Regions from separate parts of the Jeongeupia sacculi genome, predicted to be linked through region 1. Evidence: predicted binding sites of a transcription regulator. Region 1 holds the regulator's gene; each other region holds the start of a gene.
What was found. The regulator sigma-54, encoded in region 1, starts transcription at its own class of promoters, with help from an activator protein. The targets are predictions, from matches to a motif close to CTGGCACGCTTCATGCTT.
Positions count from the first base shown of each region.

Region 1 (9,541 bases):
TCCTGCATACGCTGCATGAGGACCGAGCCCACCATGCCGCGCCAACCGACGAGGCCTACGCGTTTCATCATCAAATCCTTAGGAAAACAGTGAGATAAAGCAAGCTTCCGATCTTAGTGAAAAACCGGATTGATTGCCAGCACCGACCGGGGGTCGGTTTCGTAGTCGCGCACACTTGCTTACTTTTATAGAAATTATTACAGTGCGCTCAATTAAGTAATCGCCGAGCCTATTTTGCTCAGTCGCCTGAAAACCCTGCTCAGCACCCAGCTCTCCGGACTCGCATCGCGCAGCCGCCGCACCTCTATGGCGATGGCGACGACGATCCCGCAGATCGTTGCCCACAAGATCAGCCGTGCGGCCTATCACGACCTGCTTTTCCGGATTGAAATGGCGCAGCTCAGCGGTCAGGCTTTGTCGATCCGCGCACCGGCCGATGCGCAGCCACCGCTGCTGCGCTCCATCATCATCGATATCGACAAACTCGCCGTGCATCACCCCGATCAGGCCAAAGCGCTGCGGCTGCGGCTCTATGGTTGCCACGACGTGCACGCAGCCAGCGCCCGGGCGCGCTTTGTCAGCGCGGCGCAAAAAGCCCCGGTACGCATCCACTCTCGCAACTAGTTTTACTGACACCTCGTTCTCGTAGCGCTACCATTTCCGGCTCGACTTTCAATCGTTCAACAGGAAATCGCCATGCGGGTTTTGTTGCAGCGCGTCCGGCAGGCGCATGTTTCGGTCGATGATGCGATTTGCGGTCAGATCGGCGCCGGCGTGCTGTTACTGGTCGGGATCGAAGATGCCGACACCGATACCGATCTGGCCTGGATGGCCAGCAAGGTGGCCAATCTGCGGATTTTTGAAGACGAGGCCGGCGTGATGAATCTCTCGCTGCGCGAGACCGGCGGCGCTGCGCTCGCGGTGTCGCAGTTCACCCTGTTCGGCAGCTACCGCAAGGGCAACCGCCCGTCCTGGGGCCGCGCCGCCAAGGGCGAGGTATCACAGCCGATGTTCGACGCCTTTGTCACGCAGTTGTCGACGACGCTCGGCAAACCGGTGCCGACCGGCATCTTCGGCGCCGAGATGCTGGTGTCGCTGGTCAATGATGGCCCGGTCACGCTGCAACTCGACTCAAAACAGACGGAATAAGCCGGCATCTGCAGCGCAGCACTTGACTACGCATCGCTCCAATCGCCAGAATGGCCTCTGCATTACAGCGCCGATTTGACCCATCAGCTTGCGGGCGCTGCCAACAAATCCGGCTAAAGCGTGCGAGCGAACCCGCGTCTTGCACGCGGGTTTTTTGTTTTCCGGTCGTGGATGCCGTCTCATCCACCGCGCCAATTTAAGCGACAACTTGCGGGGCGCGTACCAAATGCTGCTAAAGCGTCGGCCGCACCGGCGGCCGTCCGTTCTCATCCAACAGGAGGCCGCCATGTACGATTGTCTCGATACTTTGCCCGTGAACACCGCCCGCACATCCCCACCACGCACCATCGGTGAAACCAGCCTGCGACTCAAGGCCCCCTGTCCCGATGCGGTCGTGGCACTGTGCCGCGCCGAGGTCATCGCCAGCGACCTGGGCTATCCGACGCGACGACAGGGGGCCGAGCTGTGGATCAGGGCGATTGATGTTCATCTGGCGTTACGATTGCAGGCGCTGTTTCCCACGCTGATCGCGTGCTACGAGGTACCGACCCGGTACCGCTGTCACCGCCGCTAGCCGCCAGCCCCTATCAAGGGCCGGCGCGGCGCAAGAAAGGATGTTTTATGTTGCAGTTGCGCCAAGAGGCCCGAGAAACCTGGATGCTGGCCTGGCCGATCATGATTGGCCAGCTCGCTTCGACCGGCACGTCCTTCGTCGACGCGGTCATGGCCGGCCACGTTTCCGCCGGCGACCTTGCCGCGGTGTCGGTCGGCGCGTCGATCTGGGTCATGCTGATCGTCACGCTGATCGGCCTCAACCTCGCCGCCAGCCCGCTGATTGCCCACGCGGTCGGCGCACGCCGCGAAGCCGAAGTCCCCGCGCTGGTACAGCAGGCACTGTATCAAGGCTTTTTCTGGGCCTTGGTCGCCTGGCTGATTGCGCTGCTGGCCGCGCCCATTTTCCCGCACCTGGGCCTGCCGCCCGACGTCGCCGCCAAGGCACACGGCTTCCTGACTGCCGTGAGCTGGGGGCTGGTGCCCTTCTCGCTGTTCCGCGTGCTCTACGGCTACAGCGCCAGCCTCGGCCAGACCAAGCCGATGATGGTGATTTCGCTAATCGGCCTGTCGCTGAACGTACCGGCCAACTGGATGCTGATCTACGGTCATTTCGGCTTCCCGGCGCTGGGCGGCGTCGGCTGCGGCTGGGCCACGGCTTTCTGCATGTGGGTCACGCTGTTGCTGATGATCGGCTGGATACGCTTCTCGTCGAGCTATCGCGCCACCTATCCGCTGCGACACTGGCGGCGGATCGACTGGGTGCGGCAGCGCGAGCTGTTCAGACTGGGTGCGCCGATGGGGGTGATGTTCTTCGTCGAAGTCAGCGCCTTCGGCGGCATCGCGCTCTTGATGGCACGGCTTGGCACCACCTCGGTTGCCGCGCACCAGATCGCGCTTAACGTCGCCTCGCTCACCTTTATGATTCCATCGGCGCTCGGAACGGCGCTGACCGTACGGGTCGGCCATGCACTCGGTGCCGGCGACACGCACCGGGCGCGAGAAATCGGCAATACCGGTCTGGTGCTCGGCCTGATCATCGCCAGCGCACTGGCCTTGATGATTATCCTTGGTCGCCACCATATCGCCAGCTGGTACACCAACGATGCGGCGGTACTGACGCTGGCCGGGGTGCTCTTGCTCTACGCTGGCGCCTTCCAGTTCGCCGATGCCACCCAGGTGGTCGCGGCCGGCATTCTGCGTGGTTACAAGGTGACGCGCCAACCGATGCTGATCCACCTGACCGCCTTCTGGCTGGTCGGCATTCCACTCGGCTACGTACTGGCATTCGGTTGGGGAGGCTTCGCCGGTCGCGGCGCCGCCGGTTACTGGCAGGCACTGGTGCTGGCGCTGGTGTGCGCCGCAGCGCTGCTGGTCTGGCTCTACCTGAAGAAGAGTCGGGCTTCGCTACTGCGATAGGTGAGCCACTGATAAAACCCAGCGTAGCGGTGCTGGCAAGGGGCCCTTTAGGGTCCGAAACGCAGACAGTACGAAAGTACGGCAAGTGAGCACAACGCCGCCAGCAGGGTTTTGTCAGTGGCTCAGTCGCCCCAGCGCGTCATCAGCTGATGCGGCACGCCCAGCTGGTCGAGGATGCGCGCGACAACGAAATCGACCAGATCCTGGATGCTTTGCGGGTGGTGATAGAAACCCGGATTTGGCGGCAGGATCACCACACCCAGCTTGGCGAGGCGCAGCATGTTCTCGAGGTGAATCACCGAGAACGGCGCCTCGCGCGGCACGATCACCAGCGTCTTGCGCTCCTTGATCATTACGTCGGCAGCGCGTTCGAGCAGGTTGTCGCTGGCGCCGCCGGCGATCGCCGCCAGCGCGCCCATGGTGCACGGCACGACGACCATACCGTCGCCCGGATTGGAGCCCGATGCCATCGGCGCAAACCACTCCTGCTGCCCCCAGACCTTGAGCCTGTCCTCACCGACGCCATACTGGGCGCGAAACTGCTCGGCCAAGGCCTCGGCGCGGCTCGGCCAAGTCAGCCCCAGTTCCTGCTTGGCGACAATCTGTGCCGCCTGGGTGTACAGCACATGCACGGTACAACCGGCGGCAAGCAGACACTCAAGCGTGCGCAAACCGTAGGGCAGGCCGGAGGCACCGGTAAAAGCGAGCGTAATGGTTTTCATGTTTGCGGTGTGTCCTCAAGCAATTTTGCGGCGATCAGGCCGTTGGCAAGACCAAAGCCCCAGGCCGCGGCGGCGAACAAGGGCACCAGATGTTTCAAGCCGTCGTGCGGGATCAGCCAGAGTCGTGCGACGATCAACTGGCCGGCAATATGGGAAAACGCAGCCAGCAGCGACAATGTCACCACGCCGAACCAGCGCTTGGGCAGGTATTGCGCCGGTGCCAGCACCAGCAGGCTGAGCACGCCGCCAGCCAGACTGAGCACGAAACCCGGCGACAGGAATCCACCGAGCAGGATCGCGCCGCCGAAAATACGCAGCATCGCCACCCACGCGGCGATGCCCCAGCCGTAGCGCATCAGCGCATACAAGGTGACGATATTGGCCAGCCCGGGCTTGATGCCGGGAATCGGCGACGGAATCCCTGCTTCGATCACCGCCAGCGCAATCGCCGCCGCCGCCAGCCGGGCAACGCGGACATCGTCGGCGTCAGGCACAAGCTCAGTAACTGAGGCTGTCAAATCCCCTCCCCCCATTGCCGACCAGCTCGACACTGGTGCGGTTCGGCAAACAGATGGCCGCCTCGCCGGCTTGCGTCAGCCAGCCTTCACGCACGCAGTATTGTCGCGGGCTTGGATCGGCCGCGATGCGCGCCTTGCCGGCCGCGATCTCAATGACCGTATCGCCCAGCGGCCCCGGCACGACCAGCGTGCGCGTCGCGGCCAGATCAACCTGAGCGAACAGTTTGCCGCCCTGATATACCCGCACCTGCGCGGCGCGGCCGCCCTGCCAACCCCAGATCGCGCTAGCGATGATCAGCAGCAAGCCGCCTCCCAGTGTCAGCCAGTCCCCCGCACGCAGGCTAGTCAGGGATATTGCTCGCGATGCCGTATCAACACCTGCCGATGCGTGGAGAAATGCTTGCCCAGTTGTTCAGCCAGATACACCGAACGGTGTTGTCCCCCAGTGCAACCGATCGCAAGGGTCACATAGCTGCGATTATCGCGATCGAACTCGGGCAACCAGCGCTCAAGGAACCCAAGCACATGCGTGAGATAGCGGCCAACCTGCGGCTGGCGCTCGAGAAAATCGATCACCGGCTGATCCTTGCCCGTCAGCGGCCGCATCACCGGGTCGTAATGCGGGTTGGGCAGGCAACGAACGTCAAACACGAAATCGGCATCCAGAGGCAGCCCATGCTTGAAGCCGAACGACTGCACGATCAAGGTCAGCTTGCTGCGGTCGAGTGCGACGAACTCGCGTACCCAGGCGCGTAGCTGGTTGGCCGACAAGCCGCTGGTATCGATGCGGTGCGCCAGCTCGGCAAAATAGGACAGCATTTCGCGCTCAAGCTGGATCGATTCGCTCACCGTCAGCTCGCCATTGGCGAGCGGATGACTGCGACGTGTCTCGGAGAAACGCTTCACCAGCGTTTCGTTGTTCGATTCCAGATACATCAGGCGCACATCCAGCCCAAGCTCCACCAAAGCCTCGTAGTGCAGCGGAAAGCTGGCCAGGTTGTGCGCGCTGCGCGCATCGATGGCGATGGCCACGCGCGGATAGCCATCCTCGTCGAGCATCGCTACCGTTTGTGGCAACAAGGGCGCCGGCAGATTATCGATACAGAAGTAACCGAGGTCCTCCAGGGCCTTGAGCGCAACACTCTTGCCGGCGCCGGACAGGCCGGACAACAGCACTACCTGTTGACGACTCCAGGACATGCGCAAAGCTCCTTCGGGCTACTCACCCATTTCCATGAAACGCTGATGGCGTTCGATAAACTCGCGGGTTGAATCAATACCGCGCAATTGCAGAATGTAGTTTCGCACCGCGGCCTCGACCAATACCGCCAGGTTGCGGCCGGCGGCCACGGGGATCACCAGTTTACGCGTTGGCACACCAAGGATTTCTTGCGTCGCCGCCTGCATTTGCAAACGGTCAATCGGTGCCAGCGTATCTCCGCCGGCCTTGGCCAGATGAATGATGAGCTTCAGCGTCTTTTTCGGCCGCACGGCGGTTTCGCCGAAAATGGTGCGGATATTCAGCACGCCGATCCCGCGCACCTCAAGGAAATCACGCAACATCGGCGGGCAGCGGCCTTCGAGCGTTTCGGGATTGGTGCGATACACCTCGACCACATCGTCGGCAACGAGACCGTGGCCGCGCGAAATCAACTCCAGCGCCAGCTCGCTCTTACCCATCGACGATTCACCGGTCAGCAGCACGCCGACTTCGAGTACATCGAGGAACACGCCATGCAGATGGGTCGATACCGCCAGCGCCTTGGCCAGATAGTAGCGCAGCACATCCATCAGATAGGGCGATTGTTCAGGACTGGTCAACAGCGGTACGTGATGACGCTCGGCGCCCTCGCGCAAGGCATCGGGAACAGGCTGGCCGTTGGCAATGATCATTGCCGCCATTTCGCTGGCAAACAGCAGGTCGACCGACTCACGCTGCGCCTCGGGCGAGAGGTCGAGAAAGTACTTGGTCTCGGCAATGCCGAGCACCTGAATCCGGTTCGGGTGAATGAAGTTCAGGTGGCCAACCAGCGCCAGAATGGGCTTCTGCTCGGCAGAATCATTCGTGAGCAGATTGTTGGCGCCGGACTGGCCGGCAACCCAGGTCAGCCGCAGCTTCTCGGCATTATCAATGAAGAGTTGCCTGGTCGTGATCTGCGGCATGGTCGCTCATGGGCTGTGAAGTCAAAGACAAGGGCGGGGCAACACGCACCACCCCTTGAGCTTACCCGGGAGCGGCGCTGCTTAGAACCTGTTCACGATCTGTCGCCAGCGGGGTGACGCGCAGTGCAGAAACCGGAATGTATAAAGTACATGAGGGTTTCGAGCAGCACTCGAAGCCCGATCAGGGCTGCGCAGCAAGATCGTGAGCAGTATCTCAGAAGCCCGCGTACGGCTCCCAGGTGGAAATCAGCTTGTACGCCTGACCGGGCTCGTCGAACGTCGCCAGTTGCTCACGCACCGATTTGTCCGAAAAAAGCTGAGCCAACTCAGACAGAATCTGCAGGTGTAAATCGGTAGCGTTGGCCGGCACCAGCAACACGAAAAGCAGCGATACCGGCTTGCCATCGGGTGCATCGTAGGGAATCGCTTCCTTCAGGCGCACGAAAGCGCCCGTGGCTTCCTTCAGGCCCTTGATCCGGCCGTGAGGAATCGCCACGCCCTGACCGAGGCCGGTCGAGCCGAGCTTTTCACGCGCGAACAGGCTATCGAAAATCACACTACGGGCAATGCCGTGACTGTTTTCGAACAGAATGCCGACTTGTTCAAATACGCGCTTTTTGCTGCCAACGTCCATGTCGAGAAAGACATTTTGCGTCGGCAGAATTTTGGAAATCAGGCTCATTGCGAGAATCCATGAGCAGGAGGAACGTCGAAGCGCATCATTGTATCGTCAGCCGGCGCATAAATAAAAACGGGAACCCGTTTATCGGGTTCCCGTTGGCAGGAAAAGGACACTTACTCCTCCGCTACGACCTGACGGCGGATGCTCTCGCCATCGTGATCATTCCGTTTTTCCTTGTGCTTGACGACCTGCCGGTCAAGCTTGTCGGCCAGCGCGTCGATCGCGGCATACATGTCTTCGTCAATTGCCTCCACGTGGATCGCCTTACCCGGCACATGCACGGTTGCCTCAATTTTCTGCTGCAGGCGTTCGACCGACAGGACGACGCCCACTTCGATCACCGCGTCAAAATGGCGTGTGATTCGGTCGAGTTTACTCGTGATGTAATCACGAATCGCCGGAGTCACTTCGAGGTGATGGCCGCTGATATTGAGGTTCATAGGTCTTCTCCTTCAGGTAAATCGCCGTTACAGGCATTTGCGCAGATTGACGGGAGAGATTTGCATCGCCTCCCTGTACTTGGCAACGGTTCGTCGCGCAACCACGACCCCTTGCCCCGCCAACGCATCAGCGATGGCACTATCCGATAAAGGCTTTTGCTTGTCCTCTTGCTGGATCAGCTGGCGAATCTGCGCCTTGATCGCAGTAGCGGAAGCTTCCCCGCCGGCTTCGGTTTCGACATGGCTGCCGAAGAAATACTTGTACTCGAAAATTCCGCGCGGCGTGAGCATGTACTTCTGGGTGGTCACCCGCGAAACGGTGGATTCGTGCAGATCAAGCTCGGAGGCAATATCGCGCAGCACCAAGGGCCGCATCGCGATTTCACCATGTTCAAAGAACGCGCTTTGCTTATCAACGATCGCCTGACCGACGCGCAGGATGGTGTCGAAACGCTGCTGGACACTCTTGACCAGCCATTTGGCTTCCTGCAACTCGCGGGCCATCGAACCGCCATCACTGCGTTGCAGGATATCGGCGTACATCCGATTGACCCTGAGCTTGGGTCTGGCCGCGTCGTTCAAGCGCACTCGCCACTGCCCCTTGAGCTTGCTGACCAGTACATCAGCGACAACATAATGCGACGATTCGTCGCTCCATTGCGCGCCTGGCCGCGGATTCAGGCTGACGATCAGCGCTTGCGCTGCCTTCAGCTCCGTTTCATCGCATTTCAGGCGACGTTTCAACCTAGTGTAGTCCCGTGCCGCGAGCAAATCGAGGCTGTCCCGCACAATCCCCAACGCAAGTTGACGTGCGTCAGAGAGTGGCAAGACCGCCAGTTGCAAAGCCAGCGACTCGGCCATATCTTTCGCGCCGACGCCCAGCGGTTCGAGCTGCTTGAGCCGCGCCAGGGCAATCGCAAGGTCATCGGATTCGAACTCGAACTCGCCGGCAAGTTCCGCCGGCAACAGCGCGAGGATTTCCTCAAGCGGCTGGGTCAGAAAGCCGTCGTCGTCGAGCGCGTCGATCAACCAGGTCAGCGCGGCGCGATCCCGCAACGGAATCGGCAGCAGCCCGGCTTGCGCCAGCAGATGCTCGCGCAGGGTCAGCTCGCGGGCGATGTTGCTGGCGGGGTCGAAATCATCGTCGTCATCACCGCTGCCACGCGCGCCGCCGCCACTGCCTTCCCAGCCCCAGTCGTCGTTGTCGAACGCCGACTCGCTCGCCGGCGCATCGTCGCTGCTGCTGTTCTCGGTCGGCGCTTCGGCACTACCTTCGCCTTCGCTTGAGGCGTGATTGTCTTCGCCGCGCTCAAGCAGCGGGTTTTCGGCCAGGAAGCGCTCGACCTCCTGTTGGAAATCAAGCGTCGACAACTGCAGCAGCTTGATCGACTGCTGCAGCTGCGGCGTCAGATTGAGCTGTTGCGAAAGGCGAAGTTGCAGCGATTGCTTCATGCGCCCGCCTTACATCCGGAAATGTTCACCGAGATAAACCCTGCGTACCTGTTCATCGGCGATGATTTCGCTCGGCAAGCCCGAGGCCATCACCGAGCCTTCGGAGATGATGTACGCACGATCGCAGATCCCCAGCGTTTCGCGCACATTGTGGTCGGTAATCAGGACTCCGATACCGCGTTCCTTGAGGAAGCGAATGATGCGCTGGATGTCCATCACCGCGATCGGGTCGACGCCGGCGAACGGCTCGTCCAGCAGGATGAAGCGCGGGCTCGCCGCCAGTGCACGGGCAATCTCGGCACGACGGCGCTCGCCGCCGGAGAGGCTCATGGCATTGTTTTCACGCAGATGCGAGATATGCAGATCTTCGAGTAGCGCATCAAGCTGCCGGGCGCGTTCGACCCTGTCGGCAACGTGCAGCTCGAGCACCGCCAGAATGTTCTG
Region 1 covers NZ_AP024094.1:3,140,614-3,150,154, reverse strand. Annotated here, with positions in the region: gene asd (aspartate-semialdehyde dehydrogenase) at 1-68, opposite strand, end outside; gene JLC71_RS15225 (hypothetical protein) at 235-624, shown strand; gene dtd (D-aminoacyl-tRNA deacylase) at 697-1,149, shown strand; gene JLC71_RS15215 (hypothetical protein) at 1,436-1,723, shown strand; gene JLC71_RS15210 (MATE family efflux transporter) at 1,771-3,120, shown strand; gene JLC71_RS15205 (flavin prenyltransferase UbiX) at 3,243-3,842, opposite strand; gene JLC71_RS15200 (Gx transporter family protein) at 3,839-4,336, opposite strand; gene JLC71_RS15195 (NusG domain II-containing protein) at 4,341-4,664, opposite strand; gene rapZ (RNase adapter RapZ) at 4,706-5,560, opposite strand; gene hprK (HPr(Ser) kinase/phosphatase) at 5,579-6,523, opposite strand; gene JLC71_RS15180 (PTS sugar transporter subunit IIA) at 6,738-7,205, opposite strand; gene hpf (ribosome hibernation-promoting factor, HPF/YfiA family) at 7,319-7,645, opposite strand; gene JLC71_RS15170 (RNA polymerase factor sigma-54) at 7,673-9,097, opposite strand; gene lptB (LPS export ABC transporter ATP-binding protein) at 9,107-9,541, opposite strand, start outside.

Region 2 (9,541 bases), 310 kb from region 1:
TGGCCGCCTGATCTTGCATCGTTGATGCCATGCAACGCCCCGTCTGACGGGGCGTTGTTGTTTCTGCCGCTTCCAAGCGGTCTTCCGCCCACGGTGATGCCGATGCGCCTGTCCATCCTGCTGCCGTACTTCAATACGCCCTGGCCCCTGCTGCGGGCACAGCTCGATTCGCTTGCCGCCTGCGATATGCGTTCGTTCGCCTCGGTCGAGCTGGTGCTGGTCGACGATGGCTCGGACACCGGGCTGGCCGAAGCGGTCGATGCGTGGTGCGCAGGCTCGGCGTGGCTGGTGCAGCACCTGCACCACGATGGCAATCGCGGCCTCGCCAACGCACTGAACACCGCGATGGCGGCGGCCACCGGCGATTGGCTGGCGTTTGCCGATGGCGATGATCTGACGCACCCGCAGCGTTTTGCCATCCAGGCCGATTTCCTTAGCGTCAATCCGTCGCTGGTGGCTGCTGGCGGTGACATGATCGAGCTGACACATCCCGCCGGCATCCGGGGGCGCCGTCGCCGGTTTCCCGCCGACAATGCCGATATCCGGGTCGAGCTGCTGTTTTATTGCGCGATGGCACAGCCCACGCTGATGCTGCGCCGCTCGGTATGGGCGGCGCTCGATATCTGGCGCACGCCGGGCATGGGTATGGCCGAGGATTGGGATTTCTTCATTCGCCTCGGCGATGCGGGGCGGCTGGGCAACTGCGGCGCGTCGCTGGTTGATTACCGGCTGCATGCGGGGCAGATGACGCAAGCCCTGTCCGCGTCCGAGCCGCATCCGGCGGTACTGGCACTGTGGTGCCGGCAACTGGCCGCGCTTGGGGTCGAGGCCGACGAGGTGCTGCTGGGAGTACACGCGGCACTTTCGCCGTACTGGCTGTGGCCGGCCGGCGATACCGCGAGCGCACAGCGGCTTGCGCCAGCAGCGGTGATGCGTTGGCATGATGCGCTCTTGCACGCCAATGCCATCAGCCAGCGTTACGAACAGCAAGCGTTGCAGTCCCGTTTGGCACTGCTGCTGGCACGCTGGCAGGCGGGCGAGCGTCAGGGTGGGCCAGCCAAATCGGGGCGATTGTTTAACCTGCCATAACGGCGATCTACCGATCATCCGTTGCTTTTACTTGCATGCCTCTTGTGTGTTTATAAAAGAAACACGTCAGCGAATGGGCGGGAGCGGGGTGAGAGCATGGGTAAACCGAGTAGCTATTCGGGCGAGATGGCGCTGCCACAGGAGATTCTTGCCTATCCGCAGGCGTGCCCGCATTGTCGACAGGGTTACGACAGTTATGACGCCTTTCTTGCCCAGACGGTCGGGGTCGAGCCACCTGTGCTGGTCAGTGCCGATTTCACCGGTGCTGCCTATCGCTGGCGGCGCTGTGCCTGCGGCGAGATACTGCAATCGTGTCAGGTCGAGCGTCGTACGCACGGCGATCTGCGCGGCGAATTCGAACAGGTGCTCGGCGCGCTGACGGCACAGGGCATGCCGCAGAACGATGTGCGCGTAGAGCTGCGCAAGGTGATGCGCGGCGATCCCGGTGAATTGCTGAACTGGTTGTATCGATCTGTGGCCTGAGTTGATGGGCGAGTCCGACAGGCTTGTCCGGCCGGATCACGAAAGATGCGCAAAGCGCTGCTGCGAGGATGGCTGATACGTCAGCGGCAGCCGGTGTTGAACGGCCGGTTTTCTACGTGATCAAAACCCCGGTTGAGCGATGGCGTTTCACACGGGCAGGCCGCATTCGGCCGCCGCCAATACGCCGCACCGGGATAATCCTATGTCGGAAATTCCCGATGGCCGGCGCTGCTGCAGTGCGTCAGATTATAAAAAGAACCCCAGCTCGGAGCCGGCCATGCCGAAGAATGCGCTTTACGCCCAATCGGGCGGTGTCACCGCAGTGATCAATGCCTCTGCCTACGGCGTCATCAGCGCCGCCCGCCGCCATCCTGACGTGATCGGCACCGTGTATGCCGCCCAGAACGGCATCCTGGGTGCAATCGACGAGGTGCTGATCGATACCGCCCAGCTGTCCGAGGCCGATCTCGCCGCGCTGAAGACCACGCCCGGCGGCGCCTTCGGCTCGTGCCGGCACAAGCTGCGCCACGGCGCCGAGCTGACGCGGCTGTTCGAACTTTTCGCCGCCCACGACATCGGCTATCTGTTTTACAACGGCGGCGGAGATTCGGCCGATACCTGCCTCAAGGTTGCCGAATTTGCCCAGTACCACGGCTATGACCTGACCGCGGTGCATGTGCCCAAGACCATCGACAACGATTTGCCGCACAGCGACTGCTCGCCCGGTTTCGGCTCGGTCGCCAAGTACGTGGCGACCTCCATCCGCGAGGCCGGTCTGGATGTCGCATCGATGGCTTCGAGCTCGACCAAGGTTTTCATTCTCGAAGTGATGGGCCGCCACACCGGCTGGATCGCCGCCTCAAGCGGCCTGGCGGCGCAGGACAACGACGCGTCGCCGCACCTGATCCTGACGCCGGAAGTGGCGTTCGAGCCGGGACGTTTCCTCAAGGCGGTGAAAGAGACCATTGCCCGTGTCGGTTACTGCACCATTGTCGCCGCCGAAGGGACGCGCGATGCGCAAGGCGTATTCCTGTCCGAAGCCGGTGGCGCCGATGATTTTGGCCATATCCAGCTCGGCGGCGTTGCGCCGATTCTGGCCAAGCTGATCAAGGACGAACTCGGCCACAAGTGCCACTGGGCGGTGGCCGACTACCTGCAGCGTGCGGCGCGGCACATCGCCTCGGCAACCGATCTGGCGCAGGCAATCGCGGTCGGCGAGGCTGCGGTCGAGTTTGCGGTCAAGGGGCTGAAGAGCGTGATGCCGGCGATCATCCGTGAAGACAGCGAGCCTTATCGCTGGCGCATCGACGCGGTGCCGCTGCACGATATCGCCAACCGCGAGAAGCCGCTGCCGCGCGAGTACCTCGACGTCGACGGCTGGCGTTTGAGCGCCGCCGGCCGCGCCTACTTCGCGCCACTGATCGTCGGCGAGGCACCGCCGCCGTTCGTCGACGGGCTGCCGGCGTATCCGCGCTGGCAATTTTCCCATTTGCCGAAAAAACTGATTCCGTTCGAGCGGGGCTAAGCGCTAGGGTTAGGGGATGATCGCCGCGATTCTCTCCTACGTCCTGGCCGCGCTGCTGGCGCTGCTGCCGATTACCAATCCGCTGTCGGCGGCACCGCTGGTGCTGTCGATCACCGCCGACCTTACCGACGAGGAGCGGCAGCGCCAGCTCAAACGCGCGTGCATCTACATGGCGCTCATCCTGATCACCTTCCTGCTGCTCGGGGCGCTGATCATGGATTTCTTCAGCATCTCGATTCCCGGGCTGCGGATCGCCGGCGGGCTGATCATCAGCTACCTCGGTTTCCGCATGCTGTTTCCGCCCGAGCACGGCCCGTTGCCGAGCGCCGCCAAGCAGGAAGCCAAGCGCAAGCAGGATGTCTCGTTCACGCCGCTGGCGATGCCGTCGCTGGCCGGGCCGGGGTCGATCGCCGCGGTGATTTCGCTATCATCGACGATCCACAGCAGCGCCATACTGCCGCCGTGGTTGGGCTACATATCGGTGTGCATCGGCATCATGCTGACCGCGCTGATCAACTGGCTGCTGCTGCGGGTGGCGTTCAAGCTGTACTGGAAGCTCGGTGAAACCGGCCTCAACGCCATCGCCCGGCTGATGGGCTTCTTCCTGATCTGCATCGGCATCCAGTTCTTCATCGACGGCATTGCCGGCCTGCTGCGCGACCCGTCGTTCTGGCCGGGCGCCGCCGGCTGATCCGGCCTTTCAGCGATGAAAAAACCGGCCCCGCAGGGCCGGTTTTTTTTACTGAAGCAATCTGGCAAAGCCCAGCGGTACGCCGGTGCGCTCGGCGATGTCGTGGCGGCTGACGCCGGGGGCGAGTTCGATCACCTCGATGCCATCCGGCCCGACCTGCAGCGCGCCCAGGTCGGTGATGATCAGGTCGACGACGCCCACCCCGGTCAGCGGCAGCGTGCACTGCGGCAGGATCTTGTGGTCCTCGCTGCCGTCCTTTTTCTTCGCGACGTGCTCCATCAGCACGATGACCCGGCCGACACCGGCGACGAGGTCCATCGCGCCGCCCATGCCCTTGACCATCTTGCCCGGGATCATCCAGTTGGCCAGATCGCCCGATTCGCTGACCTGCATCGCGCCGAGGATGGCGAGGTTGATCTTGCCGCCGCGGATCATGCCGAACGAGTCGGCCGAACTGAATGTCGCCGAGCCGGGCAGCGCGGTGATCGTTTGCTTGCCGGCGTTGATCAGGTCGGCGTCGATCTGATCCTCGGCCGGGAAGGGGCCGATGCCGAGGAGGCCGTTCTCCGATTGCAGCCACACTTCGACGCCGGCCGGAATGTGGTTGGCGACCAGCGTCGGCAGGCCGATGCCGAGGTTCACGTAAAAACCGTCCTGCAGCTCCTGCGCCGCACGGGCGGCCATCTGTTCGCGGGTCCAGGGCATGTCAGACTCCTTGGCGCGTGGTGCGCTGTTCGATGCGTTTCTCGGGGCGGGCGTTGTGCACCAGCCGGTGGACGAAGATGCCCGGCGTGTGGATCTCGTCCGGGTCGAGCTCGCCGGCTGCGACGATGATCTCGGCTTCGGCGATGGTGATCCGCCCGGCGGTGGCGACATTCGGGTTGAAATTGCGCGCGGTGCGCCGGTAGACGAGGTTGCCGGCGGTATCGGCCTTCCACGCCTTGACCAGCGACACGTCGGCGATGAGCGCGTGTTCGAGGATGTGCGGCACGCCGTCGAACTCGCGCACCTCCTTGCCCTCGGCCACCAGGGTGCCGTAGCCGGTGCGAGTAAAGAACGCCGGAATACCGGCGCCGCCGGCGCGCAGCTTCTCGGCCAGCGTGCCTTGCGGGGTGAACTCGAGCTCGAGCTCGCCGGCGAGATACTGGCGCTCGAATTCCTTGTTCTCGCCGACATAGGACGAAATCATCTTGCGAATCTGGCGGCTCTCGAGCAGCTGGCCGAGGCCGAAACCGTCGACGCCGGCGTTGTTCGAAATCGCCGTCAAGCCACGCACGCCGCTGTCACGCAGCGCAGCGATCAGCGCCTCGGGAATGCCGCAGAGGCCGAAGCCGCCGACGGCGACGGTCTGGCCGTCTTGGACGATGTCGGCCAGCGCGCTGGCGGCATCGGGGTAGAGTTTGTTCATGGTGTTCCTCCTTGAAGGCAAGGGAGTTTCGCGTTCGATATTTGATGTTCTGTCAGCGCAAACCGGTTTCAGCGGGCGAGCGAGCCAAAGCAGTTCGTTCTCGCCCGGAGCGCAGACGCCGGAATGGACTCAATGTCCATGAGGACGTCGAGCACCGGACGGGGACGAAATGCGCAGGCGCAGCCGCCCGATGAGGCAGGCGCGGTTGGCAAAACCCAGCGCAGCGGTGCTGGCAAGGCGTACGAAGCGCAGACAGTACGAGTAAGTACGGCAAGCGAGTACAACGCAGCCAGCAGGGTTTTGCTAACCGTGACTTATTGGGCGGCCCAGCCGCCGTCGACATTCCACGCCGCCCCGCGCACCTGCGCCGCCGCGTCGCTGCACAGGAACAGCGTCAGTGCGCCGAGCTGCTCGGGCGTGACGAAGTCGCCCGACGGCTGCTTTTCCAGCAGCAGCGCCTTCTGTTCGGCGGCGAAGTCGCGGCCGCTCTGGCTGGCGCGGGTGTCGATCTGCTGGCGCACCAGCGGCGTCAGCACCCAGCCCGGGCACAGCGCGTTGCAGGTGATCGCAGTATCGGCAAGTTCGAGCGCAACCGCCTTGGTCAGACCGACCAGACCGTGCTTGGCGGCGACGTAGGCCGACTTGTTGGCCGACGCGACCAGAGCATGCACCGAGGCGATATTGACGATGCGGCCCCAGCCGCGCGCCTTCATGCCCGGGATCGCCAGTCGTGTGGTGTGGAACGCCGACGACAGGTTGATCGCGAGGATCGCGTCCCACTTTTCGGGCGGGAAATCATCAACCGGCGCCACATGCTGGATGCCGGCATTGTTGACGACGATGTCGGCGCCGCCAAATTCGGCGTCGGCAAAGCGCATCAGCGCTTCGATCTCTTCGGGCCGGCTCATGTCGGCGCCGTGGTGGCGAACCTTGACGCCGAGGCTTTCGATCTGGCCGAGCGCCGATTCGATATCGCCGAAACCGTTCAGGACGATATTGGCGCCTTGCTGTGCCAGCGCGCGGGCGATGCCCAGACCGATGCCGCTGGTCGAGCCGGTGACGATGGCGGTTTTGCCTTTGAGCGACATGGGGCGTCTCCTTAAACCAGACCGGTGAGGTAATAGGCCGCGATCACGACGAAAACGGCGAGCGTCTTGATCACGGTGACGGCAAAAATGTCACGGTACGATTCGCGATGGGTGAGGCCGGTGACGGCGAGTACGGTAATCACCGCGCCGTTGTGCGGTAGCGTATCCATGCCGCCGCTGGCCATCGCGACCACGCGGTGCAGCACTTCGAGCGGAATGCCGGCGGCCTGGGCCGAGGCGATGAAGTGTTCGGACATCGCCGCGAGCGCGATGCTCATCCCGCCCGACGCCGAGCCGGTGATGCCGGCGAGCGAGCTGACGGTGACCGCGGCGTTGACCAGCGGGTTCGGGATGCTCTGCAGCGCCTCGCGGATGATGATGAAGCCCGGCAGCGCGGCGATTACCGCGCCGAAGCCGTACTCGGACGCGGTGTTCATCGCCGCGAGCATGGCGCCGCTGATCGCGGTCTTGGTGCCGTCGGCGATGCGCTGGCGCACGGTGCTGAAGGCGGTGACGAGGACGAAGAGGATGCCGAGCAGCAGCGCGGCCTCGACGGCCCAGATCGCGGTGATCGTCGGGATCGCCGTCGTCACCGGTTTGGCCATGCCCGGCAGCGCCAGCACGTGCTCCTTGCCGTACCAGAGCGGGATCGCCTTGGTGAACGCGAAGTTGGCGACGCCGATCAGCACCAGCGGCGCGATGGCCAGCCACGGCGAGGGCAGGCGGCTGGTGTCGATCGGTTCTGGCTCGTTGACGAGGCTGCTGCCATAGCCTTCACCCTTGGCCTGCAGCGAGCGGCGGCGCCAGTCGAGGTAGGCGATGCCGACGATGATGATGAAGATCGCGCCGATCACGCCCAGCGTCGGCGCGGCCCAGGTCGTGGTCTTGAAGAAGGTTGTCGGGATGATGTTCTGGATCTGCGGCGTACCGGGCAGTGCATCCATGGTGAACGAGAACGCACCGAGCGCGATCACGCCCGGAATCAGCCGCTTCGGAATCTGGCTCTGGCGGAACAGTTCGGCCGCGAACGGGTAGACCGCGAAGACGACGACGAACAGCGATACGCCGCCATAGGTGAGCAGCGCACAGACCACCACGATGACCGTGATCGCGCGGCTGGCGCCGATCCAGCGGATCACCGCGGCGACGATGGCCTTGGAAAAGCCCGACAGCTCGACCAGCTTGCCGAACACCGAGCCGAGCAGGAAGACCGGGAAGTAGAGCTTGATGAAACCGACCATCTTTTCCATGAATACGCCGGAAAACATCGGCGCGACCATGGAAGGGTCGGTCAGCAGTACCGCGCCGAGCGCGGCGATCGGCGCCATCAGGATGACGCTGTAGCCGCGGTACGCCGCCAGCATCAGAAAGACCAGTGCGGCCAGTGCAATGACAAATGCCATGAATGCTCCTCCAGTGGGTATAACGCGAGCGGCGGTGATTTTTGCCCCTGTCACCACGCGTCGCGTCGGCACGTTTCAATCAGGGGTGGCCCTGTCTTGGTGCGCCGTAACTGTATAAGCATATTTCGTACCAACTGCCGATCAACTACGAAAATGGCGGCTTTGCTGCGTTTGCGCTGGAGGACGGGGATAGCCGAAGTCTCCGATTGGAGACTGTTGTGACACACTGACGATCTGGAAAAGTGCAGTGATATCAGTGGCTTGGTCGGTGTCTGGACGCAAGTCTCCAAATCGAGACGAAAGTCTCTGCTTGGAGATATTCTGACCGGGTGAAGGAGGAGGGCGGCGGTGACGTAGTTTGCTGTTGCGGCCTACTACGCTATCGGTACGCGACGATGCCGTGCAGCACCATCTTCTTGTAGAAGGTCGCGCGGCCGATGCCCAGGCGCGCGGCGGCGTCGATGACCCGGCCGTTGCAGGCGTCGAGCGCATCCTGCAGCAGGCGTTTCTCGAAGCCTGCCATTGCATCGCCATAGCTTGGCGAGCCGCCAGCAGCGGGTGGCGCAACCTGGCCGGGGCGGAGCAGCGGCAACAGTTCGGCGGTGCCGAGCTGCAGGTGATCGCTGAGCATGGTCGCGCGTTCGAGCACGTTGCGCAGCTCGCGCACATTGCCGGGCCAGTCGTAGCCCTGCAGCAGCGCAATGCCGCTAGCGTCGATCCGCCGCACCGCACCGCCTTCGGTGGCCGCGAGGTCGGCAAAGACCGTTTCGCACAGCGCGGCGATGTCCGAACTGCGCTCGCGCAGCGGCGGCAGATTGATCGACAAGACGTTGAGCCGGTAGAAGAGGTCGGCGCGGAAGGCGCCGGTTTCGACCTGCTGCAGCAGCCGGGCCGACGTTGCGGCGATGATGCGTACGTCCGAGCGGACCACCTGGTTCGAGCCGAGCGCCTCGAATTCCTTGTCCTGCAGCACGCGCAGCAGCTTGGCCTGCAGCGCCAAGGGCAGGTCGCCGATTTCATCCAGAAACAGCGTGCCGCCGTCGGCGAGCAAAAACTTGCCGACCCGGCTTTTGGCGCCGGTATAGGCACCGGCGGTGGCGCCGAACAGCTCGGCCTCGAGCAGCGCTTCGGGGATCGCCGCCATGTTCAGCGTCACCAGCGGCTTGTGGGCGCGGCGCGATGCGCTGTGGATCGCGTGCGCGAGCACCTCCTTGCCGGTGCCGGTTTCGCCGAGCAGCAGCACCGGCGAATCCATCGTCGCGGCGCGCTGGGCCTGGCGCTTGACCTCTTCGCTGGCCGGCGCACTGCCGACGAAACTGTCGAACGAATACTTGGCGCGGCGCGTCTGCGCCAGCGATTCGCGCGCGGCGGCGAGTTCGTCGTTCAGCTTGCCGACCTTGGCGATCAGCGGCGACAGCGAGCGCACCTCGTCGTACAGCGCGAAACCGATCGCGCCGACGATGCGGCCGGCCTCGTCGCGCAGCGGCAGCCGGGTGACGACGAGCGAACCGTTGCGCGTCGGCATCAGGTCGAGCAGCATCGGCTTGCCGGTGCGCACCACTTCGCGCAACAGGCTGGACGGGATGACTTCTTCGACCTCGCGGCCGAGCGCGTCGGCCGGATCCTTGAAGCCGAAGCGATCGGCGTAGCGCGCGTTGATCCACACCACGCGGGTGTCGGCGTCGACGATGACCGTGCCTTCGCAGAAGGTTTCGAACGAGCGGAACAGCGAGGCAATCGCCCAGTCTCGCGTCTGTTCGTAATCGGCGAGCCGGGCGCCGAGCGGGGCGGTGGACAGGTCGGTCATCATCGGCTCCGTCATCGGACTGCTAGGGCTTGATCCAGCCGGCGATG
Region 2 covers NZ_AP024094.1:50,598-60,138, forward strand. Annotated here, with positions in the region: gene adk (adenylate kinase) at 1-11, shown strand, start outside; gene JLC71_RS00350 (glycosyltransferase family 2 protein) at 103-1,089, shown strand; gene JLC71_RS00355 (hypothetical protein) at 1,186-1,572, shown strand; gene JLC71_RS00360 (6-phosphofructokinase) at 1,850-3,097, shown strand; gene JLC71_RS00365 (MarC family NAAT transporter) at 3,114-3,788, shown strand; gene JLC71_RS00370 (3-oxoacid CoA-transferase subunit B) at 3,837-4,493, opposite strand; gene JLC71_RS00375 (CoA transferase subunit A) at 4,495-5,196, opposite strand; gene JLC71_RS00380 (3-hydroxybutyrate dehydrogenase) at 5,511-6,284, opposite strand; gene JLC71_RS00385 (GntP family permease) at 6,296-7,687, opposite strand; gene JLC71_RS00390 (sigma-54 interaction domain-containing protein) at 8,067-9,494, opposite strand; gene miaA (tRNA (adenosine(37)-N6)-dimethylallyltransferase MiaA) at 9,517-9,541, opposite strand, start outside.
Region 2: a site for sigma-54 is predicted at 7,804-7,821, ahead of JLC71_RS00385 (GntP family permease). Genes of this name have one in related genera too.

Region 3 (9,541 bases), 1.2 Mb from region 1:
GATGACCAGCGTGGTGGTGGCGAAAAAGAAACCGAAGTAGGGGTTCATGCCGCTCACGTACATATGGTGAGCCCATACGACGAAGCTGAGCACGCCGATGATGATGATGGCCCACACCATCATCCGGTAGCCGAAGATGTTCTTGCGCGCATGCGTGCTGAGAAGGTCGGACACGATGCCGAACGCAGGCAGCGCGACGATATAGACCTCGGGGTGGCCGAAGAACCAGAACAGGTGCTGGAACAGGATCGGGCTGCCGCCCTTGTAAGCCAGCGCCTGCCCCATCGACACCACGGCAGGCATGAAGAAGCTGGTACCGAGCAGCTTGTCGAACAGCATCATCACCGCGCTGACGAACAGTGCCGGGAAGGCCAGCAGCGCCATGACGGTGGCGACCAGGATGCCCCACACCGTCAGCGGCAGCCGCATCAGCGTCATCCCGCGCGTGCGCGCCTGCAGCACAGTGGTCACGTAGTTGAGGCCGCCCATCGTCGCGGCGACGATGAAAATCGCCAGCGACACCAGCATCAGCACGATGCCGCCGCCGCTGCCGGGCGTGCCGGGCAGGATGGCTTGCGGCGGATACAGGGTCCAGCCCGCGCCGGTCGGCCCGCCGGGAACGAAGAAACTCGCCATCAGCACCACGACGGCGAGCAGATACATCCAGTAGCTGAGCATGTTGAGGAAGGGGAACACCATGTCGCGGGCGCCGACCATCAACGGGATCAGGTAGTTGCCGAAGCCGCCGAGGAACAGCGCGGTCAGCAGGTAAATCACCATGATCATGCCGTGCATGGTGACGAACTGGTAATAGTGGGCCGCGTCGATAAAGGCAAAACGGCCGGGAAAACCGATCTGCAAACGAATCAGATTGGACAGCACCAGCGCCACCAGCCCGACCAGAATCGCGGTGACCGTGTACTGCACCGCGATCACCTTGTGGTCCTGACTCCACACATAGCGGGTCCAGAAACTGTGCGGCGCGTGTTCATGTTCCGAGTAGGCCATGACATTCCCTTACCGCTGCGCGGTATTCGCCGCAGGTTTGCCGGACAGCGATTTGATATAGGCGATCAGCGCGTTCACCTCCTGATCGCTCAGCTCGGCTTTCGGCATGATGGGCTGGAAGCCGTCGACCAGCGTGGCGTTCGGCGCGGTGATCGCTTCCTTGAGATAAACGTCGTCGACCAGCGCGGTCTTGCCGCCCGCCAGCCGCTCGCGCTTGCCGTACAGGTCCTGCCAGCCCGGGCCGACGCCGGAACTGGTGGTCGGGCTGTGGCAGGCTACGCAGCCCTTGCTTTGCGCCAGCGCCTGCCCCTGGCTGACGAGCGTCGCTCCCGGCGTCGCCGCCGTCTCGGGTTTGGCGGTGGCTGCGGAGGGCGAAGTCGCCACGCCCGCTTGCTGTTTGTCCAGCCATGCCCGATACGCGGTTTCATCATCGACCACCACGTAGCCGCGCATATTGGCGTGGCCCACGCCGCACAACTGCGCGCACAGGATCTCGAAGCGCCCGGTCTTGGTCGGGGTGAGCCAGAGCGAGGTGACCATGCCCGGCACCAGATTCATCCGGGTGCGAAACGGCTGGACAAAAAAATCATGCAGCACGTCTTGCGAGCGCAGCAGGATTTTCACCGGCTGATTGACCGGCAAATGCACTTCGGGGGCGTTGATCAGCACATCGTCCCGCCCGCGCGGGTCGGCCGGGTTCTGGCCAAAGGGATTGGCCGGGCTGATAAAGCGCACGTCGGTCGATCCCAGCCGGCCATCGTGGCCGGGCAGGCGGAAGCGCCATTGCCATTGCTGGCCGACCACCTCGATGACCGCCGCCTGTGGAGGTGCGCGAATGAGGTCGGCATAAACAAACAGTCCCGGCGCCAGCATGGCGGCGATGCCTATTGCGGTCAGCCCGATCAGCCATAGTTCCAGCTTGCGATTGCCCGGCTGGTAGGCGGCGCGATGGCCGTCGCGGCGGCGGAAACGGACAAGGCAGTACGCGATGAAAACATTGACCGCGACGAATACCGCGCCGGTGATCAGCAAGGTGATGGCCAGCGTGGTGTCGATCAGCCCCCAGTTGGAGGCCAGCGGCGTATACCACCACGGGCTGAGGGCGTGGAACAGAATCGCGGCGATGACCAGTACGATCAATACGATTGCGAGCGCCATGGGATGTTACCTGTCGCTTGGCCCCAAACGCGCCGATGGGTGCTATGCCCATGCGCGCTGGTGTCGTTTCAAGCTAGCACATCGTCATCGGCGCACCGGCTTTGCGCGGTAATCGGGCGACGGCCTGCGGTTTTGTCCGGCATCGGGTGATCCAGGGGCTGTCGCTTAGGCTAAAAATCTGTTCCCGATCTTGTTGCGTGATTTCCTGATCGGGGCTCGGCACGCAACTTGCTTGAACTATGCTGATTCATTTGCAAAATCGTGCCCCTATGCTCCGCGTCCTCCTCGTCAACGATACCGCCAAGCCCATCGGCACCCTGCGCGATGCGCTGGCGTGCGCCGGCTACACGGTGATCGCCGAGGTCAATGGCGCCGCGGCCTTGCTGCATGCGGTGGAGTCGCAACGCCCCGATGTGGTGATCATCGATACCGAATCGCCATCGCGCGACACGCTCGAACAACTCGCGGTGATGGGCCACGCCGCGCCGCGACCAGTGGTGATGTTCGCCGATCGCTGCGAGCCGCTGGCGATGCGCGCGGCGGTCAGCGCTGGCGTCACCGCCTACGTGGTCGATCACGTCGGCGCCGACAAGCTCGCACCGATCATCGACGTGGCGCTGGCGCGTTTCGAGGAAGAGGCGCGGCTGAAAAAGCGCCTTGCCAATGCCGAGCAGCAGCTGGCCGACCGCAAGCTGATCGACCGCGCCAAGGGCATCCTGATGGACAAACGCGGCCTGTCCGAGGCCGAGGCGTTTACCACGCTGCGTGATCAGGCAATGAAGCAGGGAATCAAGATCGCCGAAGTGGCGCGCCAACTGATCGCAATGGCCGATTTGCTCGGTTAAGCGCGAGGAAAAAACATGTCCCACCTCTACGAATCGCTGCCGGGCTACCGGATCACCGGCTCCGACGCGCCCGAAAAAACCGTGCTCAAGCTTGGCTTCGTGCCGCTGTCCGATTGTGCGCCGCTGGTGGTCGCCAAGGTGCTCGACCTTGGCCGTGCGCACGGCATCGCCATCGAGTTGCACCGTCAGCCGTCGTGGGCGGCGGTGCGCGACAAGCTGCTCTCGGGCGAACTGGATGCCGCGCATTCGCTGTACGGCCTCGTCTACGGCGTGCAACTTGGCATCGGCGGGCCGCAGGCCGATATGGCCGTGCTGATGACGCTGAACCAGAACGGCCAGGCGATCACGCTCTCGAACCGGCTGGCGGATGCCTTGCAGTCCGGGCGCAATCTGCGCGAGCTGCTGACGTTCGAGTCGCGCCGCCACGTGCTGGCGCAGACCTTCCCGACCGGCACGCACGCGATGTGGCTGTATTACTGGCTGGCATCGCAAGGCATACATCCGCTCGACGACGTGAAGTGCGTGGTGATTCCGCCGCCGCAAATGAGCGCTGCACTGGCGTCCGGCGTGCTCGACGGCTATTGCGCCGGCGAGCCGTGGCACGCGGTGGCCGAGGCCGAAGGTCATGGGCGCACGGTGATCCGCAGCGGCGAAATCTGGCCCGACCACCCGGAGAAAGTACTCGCGTGCCGGCGTGACTTCGTGACCCGTTGCCCGAACGCCGCGCGGGCGCTGACGATGACGCTGCTCGAGGCCTGCCGCTGGCTTGACGATCCGGGCCATCGCCGCGAAGCCGCCGGCTGGCTGTCCGGCCCCGGCTACGTCGGCCGCGGCAGCCAGCTGATCATGCCCCGGCTGTTGGGTGACTACGGCCGCTTGGGCGATACCGCACCCTTGATGCGTTTCTTTGGCGGCGGCAGCGTCAACTATCCCTATCTGTCGGACGGCCTGTGGTTCCTTAGCCAGTACCGGCGCTGGGGTTTGTTGCAGGGCGATATCGATCTGCTCGCCATCGCCCGCGGCATCAACCAGACCGCGCTGTACGACGAAGCCGCCTCAAGCCTCGGGGTGATGCAGCCCGCCAGCGCCATGCGCAGCAGTACGCTGATCGACGGCAAGGTCTGGGACGGTCGCGACCCGCAGGGCTATGCCGACGGTTTCGACATCCGCGCCTAGCCCTTGGCGGATGGGCGGCGCTGATGCGCCGATCGGTGATGTTGCAGTGCGCAAATGCTGTGCGCATGGCGTGCCGATTGCACCGATGCGGTGCACCAGGCCGGGGCGGTATGACCCGAAAAGCCAGCAAATCCCGAGCGTGAATGAAAACCGTGATCTGGCACGGCCTTTGCTGAAGATGAGGTGAGCGGCACAACGGCGTGCCGCTCACTGAATCAGAAGTGAAGGCCAACGGCGGTTTTCAGCTTCAAGGACAACGGCGTCCCTTCGCACCCCACGGTGCGGATGGACGCCGTTTTTGTTTTGCCATCGAGCTTGGGAGAGTGTCATGAACCGTTCCTTCTGGCGTGCCGGGCATACGCCGACGCTGTTTTCCGCCTTCCTTTATTTCGACCTCAGCTTCATGGTCTGGTATCTGCTCGGACCGATGCAGGTGCAGATTGCCGGCGATCTGAACCTCAGTACCCAGCAGCGCGCCTTGATGGTGGCGACGCCGATTCTGGCCGGGGCGATCCTGCGTCTGGTCATGGGCGTGTTGGTTGACCGGATCGGCGCCAAGCGCGCCGGGTTGATCGGTCAGCTCATCGTCATCGTCGCCTTGCTCACCGCCTGGCAGGTCGGTTTTTCGACCCTGACCGGCGCGCTGACGCTGGGGCTGTTCCTCGGTGTCGCCGGCGCGTCGTTCGCCGTCGCGCTGCCGCTGGCATCGCGCTGGTATCCGCCTGAGCATCAAGGCACGGCAATGGGCATCGCCGGCGCCGGCAACTCGGGCACCGTGCTTGCGGCGCTGTTTGCGCCGATGCTGGCGGTCGCCTTCGGCTGGCAGAACGTGTTTGGTCTGGCGTGCATTCCGCTGGTGATCACGCTGCTGGTCTATGCCCGCAATGCCAAGGATGCGCCGGGTGCCGCGCCGAAGAAAAAGCTTGCCGACTACCTGGCCGTGCTCGGTGAGAAAGATGCGTGGTGGTTCATGTTCTTTTACGCGATCACCTTCGGCGGTTTCGCAGGCTTTGCCAGCGCCTTGCCCGGTTACTTCCACGATCAGTTCGGCTTCGATGCCAAGACGGCCGGTTTGTACACCGCCGCCTGCGTGCTGGCCGGTTCGGTGATGCGCCCGATCGGCGGCGTGCTGGCCGACAAGGTTGGCGGCACCAAGTCACTGCTCGTCGTCTACACCGCAACGGCCTGCCTGATCGCCGCCGCCGGTTTCGGCCTTGGTGGCTCGGCGGGGGCGGTGACGTTGTTCATCGCCGCGATGCTCTGCCTTGGTGCCGGCAACGGCGCGGTGTTCCAGCTGGTGCCGCAACGCTTCGGCAAGGAAATCGGCGTCATGACCGGGCTGATCGGCATGGCCGGTGGCGTCGGCGGCTTCGCACTGGCGGCAAGCCTGGGCGCGATCAAGCAGGCGACCGGCGATTATTCGACCGGCCTGTGGTTGTTCGCCTGCATTGCCGCACTGGGCTGGATGAGCCTTGCCGGGGTGAAGCAACGGTGGCGCAGTGACTGGTCCGTCGCAGCCGCCCGCGTTTAAGGAGTGATTCAACATGAAAAAGCCAAAACTCGTCGTCGTCGGCAACGGCATGGCCGGCATCCGCACCGTCGAGGAGCTGCTGACGCTGTCACCCGATCTGTACGACATCTGCGTCTTCGGTGCCGAGCCGCACCCGAACTACAACCGCATCCTGCTGTCGCCGGTTTTGGCCGGCGAGCAGGAGTTCAAGGACATCGTCCTCAACCCGCTGGCCTGGTACGCCGACAACAACATCCGCCTGCATCTGAGCAAGAGCGTGGTACGGATCGACCGGCACCGCCGCGTCGTCGTCGCCGACGATGGCACCGAGGAGCCGTACGACCGGCTGCTGCTGGCGACCGGGTCGACGCCGTTCATCCTACCGGTACCGGGCAAGGCGCTGAAGGGGGTGATCAGCTACCGCGACATCTACGACACCGAAACGATGATCGCCACCGCCAAAACCAAGAAAAGCGCCGTCGTCATCGGCGGCGGGCTCTTGGGGCTGGAAGCGGCCAACGGCCTGAAAATTCGCGGCATGGACGTGACCGTGGTGCATCTGGGCGAATGGCTGCTCGACAAACAACTCGACATCACCGCCGGCAAGCTGTTGCAAGCGTCGCTGGAAGAGCGCGGGCTGAGCTTTCTGCTGCAAAAGCAGACGTCCGATCTTGTCGGCAACGATGGCGGCGAAGTCACCGCGATCCGCTTCAAGGATGGCGATGAAGTCGCTGCCGATCTGGTGGTGATGGCCGTCGGCATCCGCCCGAATACCGCGCTGGCGGAGTCGGCCGGGCTGCATTGCAACCGCGGCATCGTCGTCAGCGATGCGCTGCAAACGTTCGACCCGCGCATTTACGCCGTCGGCGAGTGCGTCAGCCACCGTGGTGTCGCTTACGGCCTGGTCGCGCCACTGTTCGAGCAGGCCAAGGTCTGCGCCAACCATCTGGCGCAGCTCGGCATCGGCCAGTACAAGGGCTCGGTGCTGTCGACCAAGCTCAAGGTCACCGGCATTGACCTGTTCAGTGCCGGTGATTTCATGGGCGGCGAGGGCACCGAGGACATCGTGCTGTCCGACCCGGCCGGCGGCGTCTACAAGAAGCTGGTGATCAAGGACGACCAGCTCGTCGGCGCCTGCCTGTACGGCGATACCGCCGACGGCGCGTGGTACTTCAAGCTGCTGCGCGAAGGCCGCAAGATCGCCGACCTGCGCGAATCGCTGATGTTCGGCGAATCCGCGATCGGCGATGCCGGCGTCGCCGGCCAGAGCCGTGCCGGTGCGATGCAGGACAGCGACGAGGTCTGCGGCTGCAACGGCGTGTGCAAGGGCACCATCGTCAAGGCGATCAAGGACAAGGGCCTGTTCACTGTCGACGATGTGAAGAAGCACACCAAGGCCGCCAGTTCCTGCGGCTCGTGTACCGGCCTGGTCGAACAAATCCTGATGAACACCCTGGGCGGCAGCTTTCAGGAGACGCCGAAAACCAAGGCGATCTGCGGCTGTACCGACCGCAATCACGGCGAAGTGCGCAAGGCGATCCGCGAGCATCATCTGCTCGATCACAAGGCGGTGTACGACTTCCTCGAATGGCGCACGCCCAACGGCTGCGCGACCTGCCGCCCGGCGGTGAACTACTACCTGCTCTCGACCTGGCCCAAGGAGGCCAAGGACGACCCGCAAAGCCGCTTTGTCAACGAGCGGGTGCACGCCAATATCCAGAAGGACGGCACCTTCTCGGTGATTCCACAGATGAAGGGCGGCGTGACCAATTCGTCCGAGCTGCGCCGCATCGCCGACGTCGCCGACAAGTACCACGTACCGATGGTCAAGGTCACCGGCGGCCAGCGCATCGACCTGCTCGGCGTGAAAAAGGAAGATCTCGTCGACGTGTGGAAGGACTTGGGTATGCAGTCGGGCCATGCCTACGGCAAGTCGATCCGCACGGTGAAAACCTGCGTCGGCAGCGAGTTCTGCCGCTTCGGTACGCAGAACAGCACGCAGATGGGCATCGACCTCGAAACCATGCTCGCGAACATGTGGTCGCCGCACAAGGTGAAGCTGGCGGTGAGCGGCTGCCCGCGCAATTGCGCCGAATCGGGAATCAAGGACGTTGGCGTGATCGCCGTCGACAGCGGCTGGGAGCTGTATGTCGGCGGCAACGGCGGCATCAAGACCGAGGTGGCGCAGTTCTTCGTCAAGGTCAAAACCAGCGATGAGGTGAAGGAGTACAGCGGTGCCTTTCTGCAGCTGTACCGCGAGGAGGCGTATTACCTCGACCGCACCGTGCATTACATCGCCCGCGTTGGTCTCGATTACATCAAGCAGAAGGTCGTCGACGATGCGGCCAACCGCAAGGCGCTGTTCGAGCGGCTGCTGTATTCGCTCGAAGGCTTGCCCGACCCGTGGGCCGCACGGATCGCCGGGGCGCAAAAGAGCGAATACATCCCGATCAAACTCGTCCCCGCAGGAGAGCCGGCATGAACGCGCCAATGATTGCTGAACAATGGCTGCGCGTCTGCGCGGTGGACGACATCCCGATGCTAGGCAGCCGGGTCATCGCGCGCGAGGCCGGCAATATTGCGGTCTTTCGCACCGCCACCGACAGCGTGTTTGCCTTGCTCGATCGCTGCCCGCACAAGGGAGGGCCGTTGAGTCAGGGCATCGTCCATGGCGAAGCGGTGACGTGCCCGCTGCATAGCTGGAACATCGACCTGAGTTCCGGCGAGGCCAGGGCGCCCGATGTCGGCTGTGCGCGGCGGTTTCCGGTGAAGGTCGAAAACGGCGACGTCTATCTGGCCTTGGGGTAAGGGCGAGGAGTATGGCGATGAAAACGGTCACGAAGTCCACGTGTTGTTACTGCGGCGTCGGCTGCGGCGTGCTGATCGAATCGGACGGCGACAGGATCACCGGCATCCAGGGCGATCCGTCGCATCCGGCCAACTTCGGCCGGCTGTGCACCAAGGGCATGACGCTTCCGGCTACCGCAGCCAGCCTGACCGGTCGGGCGCTGTACCCGGAAATGCGGCTGACGCGCGATGCCGCACGGCAACGCATCGACTGGGATGCGGCGCTTGACACGGTGGCCGAACGCTTTGCCGACATCATCGAGCGCCACGGCCCGGATTCTGTGGCGTTCTACGTGTCCGGCCAGTTGCTGACCGAGGATTACTACGTCTTCAACAAGCTCGCCAAGGGGCTGATCGGCACCAACAACATCGATACCAACTCGCGGCTGTGCATGAGCAGCGCGGTGACCGCGTACAAGCTGGCGCTGGGTGCCGACGGCCCGCCGACGTGCTACGAGGATCTGGAGCTTGCCGATTGCGTGCTGTTCGCCGGCAGCAATATGGCGTACGCGCATCCGGTGCTGTTCCGCCGGCTCGAAGCCGCCAAGGCGATGCGCCCGGCAACGCGCTGGATCGTGATCGACCCGCGCCGCACCGATACCGCTGCGATGGCCGACCTGCACTTGCAAATCCAGCCCGGCACCGATGTGGCGCTGTTCAACGGCATGTTGCATCACCTGATCTGGGAAGGGCTGGTCGACCCGACGTATATCGCCGCGCACACCGGCGGCTTTGCTGAACTCAAAAAGCTGGTGCGTGATTACACGCCGAAAATGGCGGCCGAGCTGTGCGGCATTCTCGAGGCCGACCTGATTCAGGCTGCCGAATGGTTTGGCCGCAGTGACGGCGAAGGTTCGGCTAGACGTGGCGGCGGCGCCACGCTGTCGCTGTACTGCATGGGTTTGAATCAATCGGCGCACGGCACCGACAAGAATCTGGCGCTGATCAACCTGCATCTGGCCACCGGCCAGATCGGCAAGCCCGGTGCCGGGCCGTT
Region 3 covers NZ_AP024094.1:949,961-959,501, forward strand. Annotated here, with positions in the region: gene ctaD (cytochrome c oxidase subunit I) at 1-1,008, opposite strand, end outside; gene JLC71_RS04490 (c-type cytochrome) at 1,018-2,166, opposite strand; gene JLC71_RS04495 (ANTAR domain-containing response regulator) at 2,436-3,011, shown strand; gene JLC71_RS04500 (CmpA/NrtA family ABC transporter substrate-binding protein) at 3,027-4,187, shown strand; gene JLC71_RS04505 (nitrate/nitrite transporter) at 4,516-5,718, shown strand; gene nirB (nitrite reductase large subunit NirB) at 5,732-8,179, shown strand; gene nirD (nitrite reductase small subunit NirD) at 8,176-8,505, shown strand; gene JLC71_RS04520 (nitrate reductase) at 8,523-9,541, shown strand, end outside.
Region 3: a site for sigma-54 is predicted at 2,383-2,400, ahead of JLC71_RS04495 (ANTAR domain-containing response regulator). Genes of this name have one in related genera too.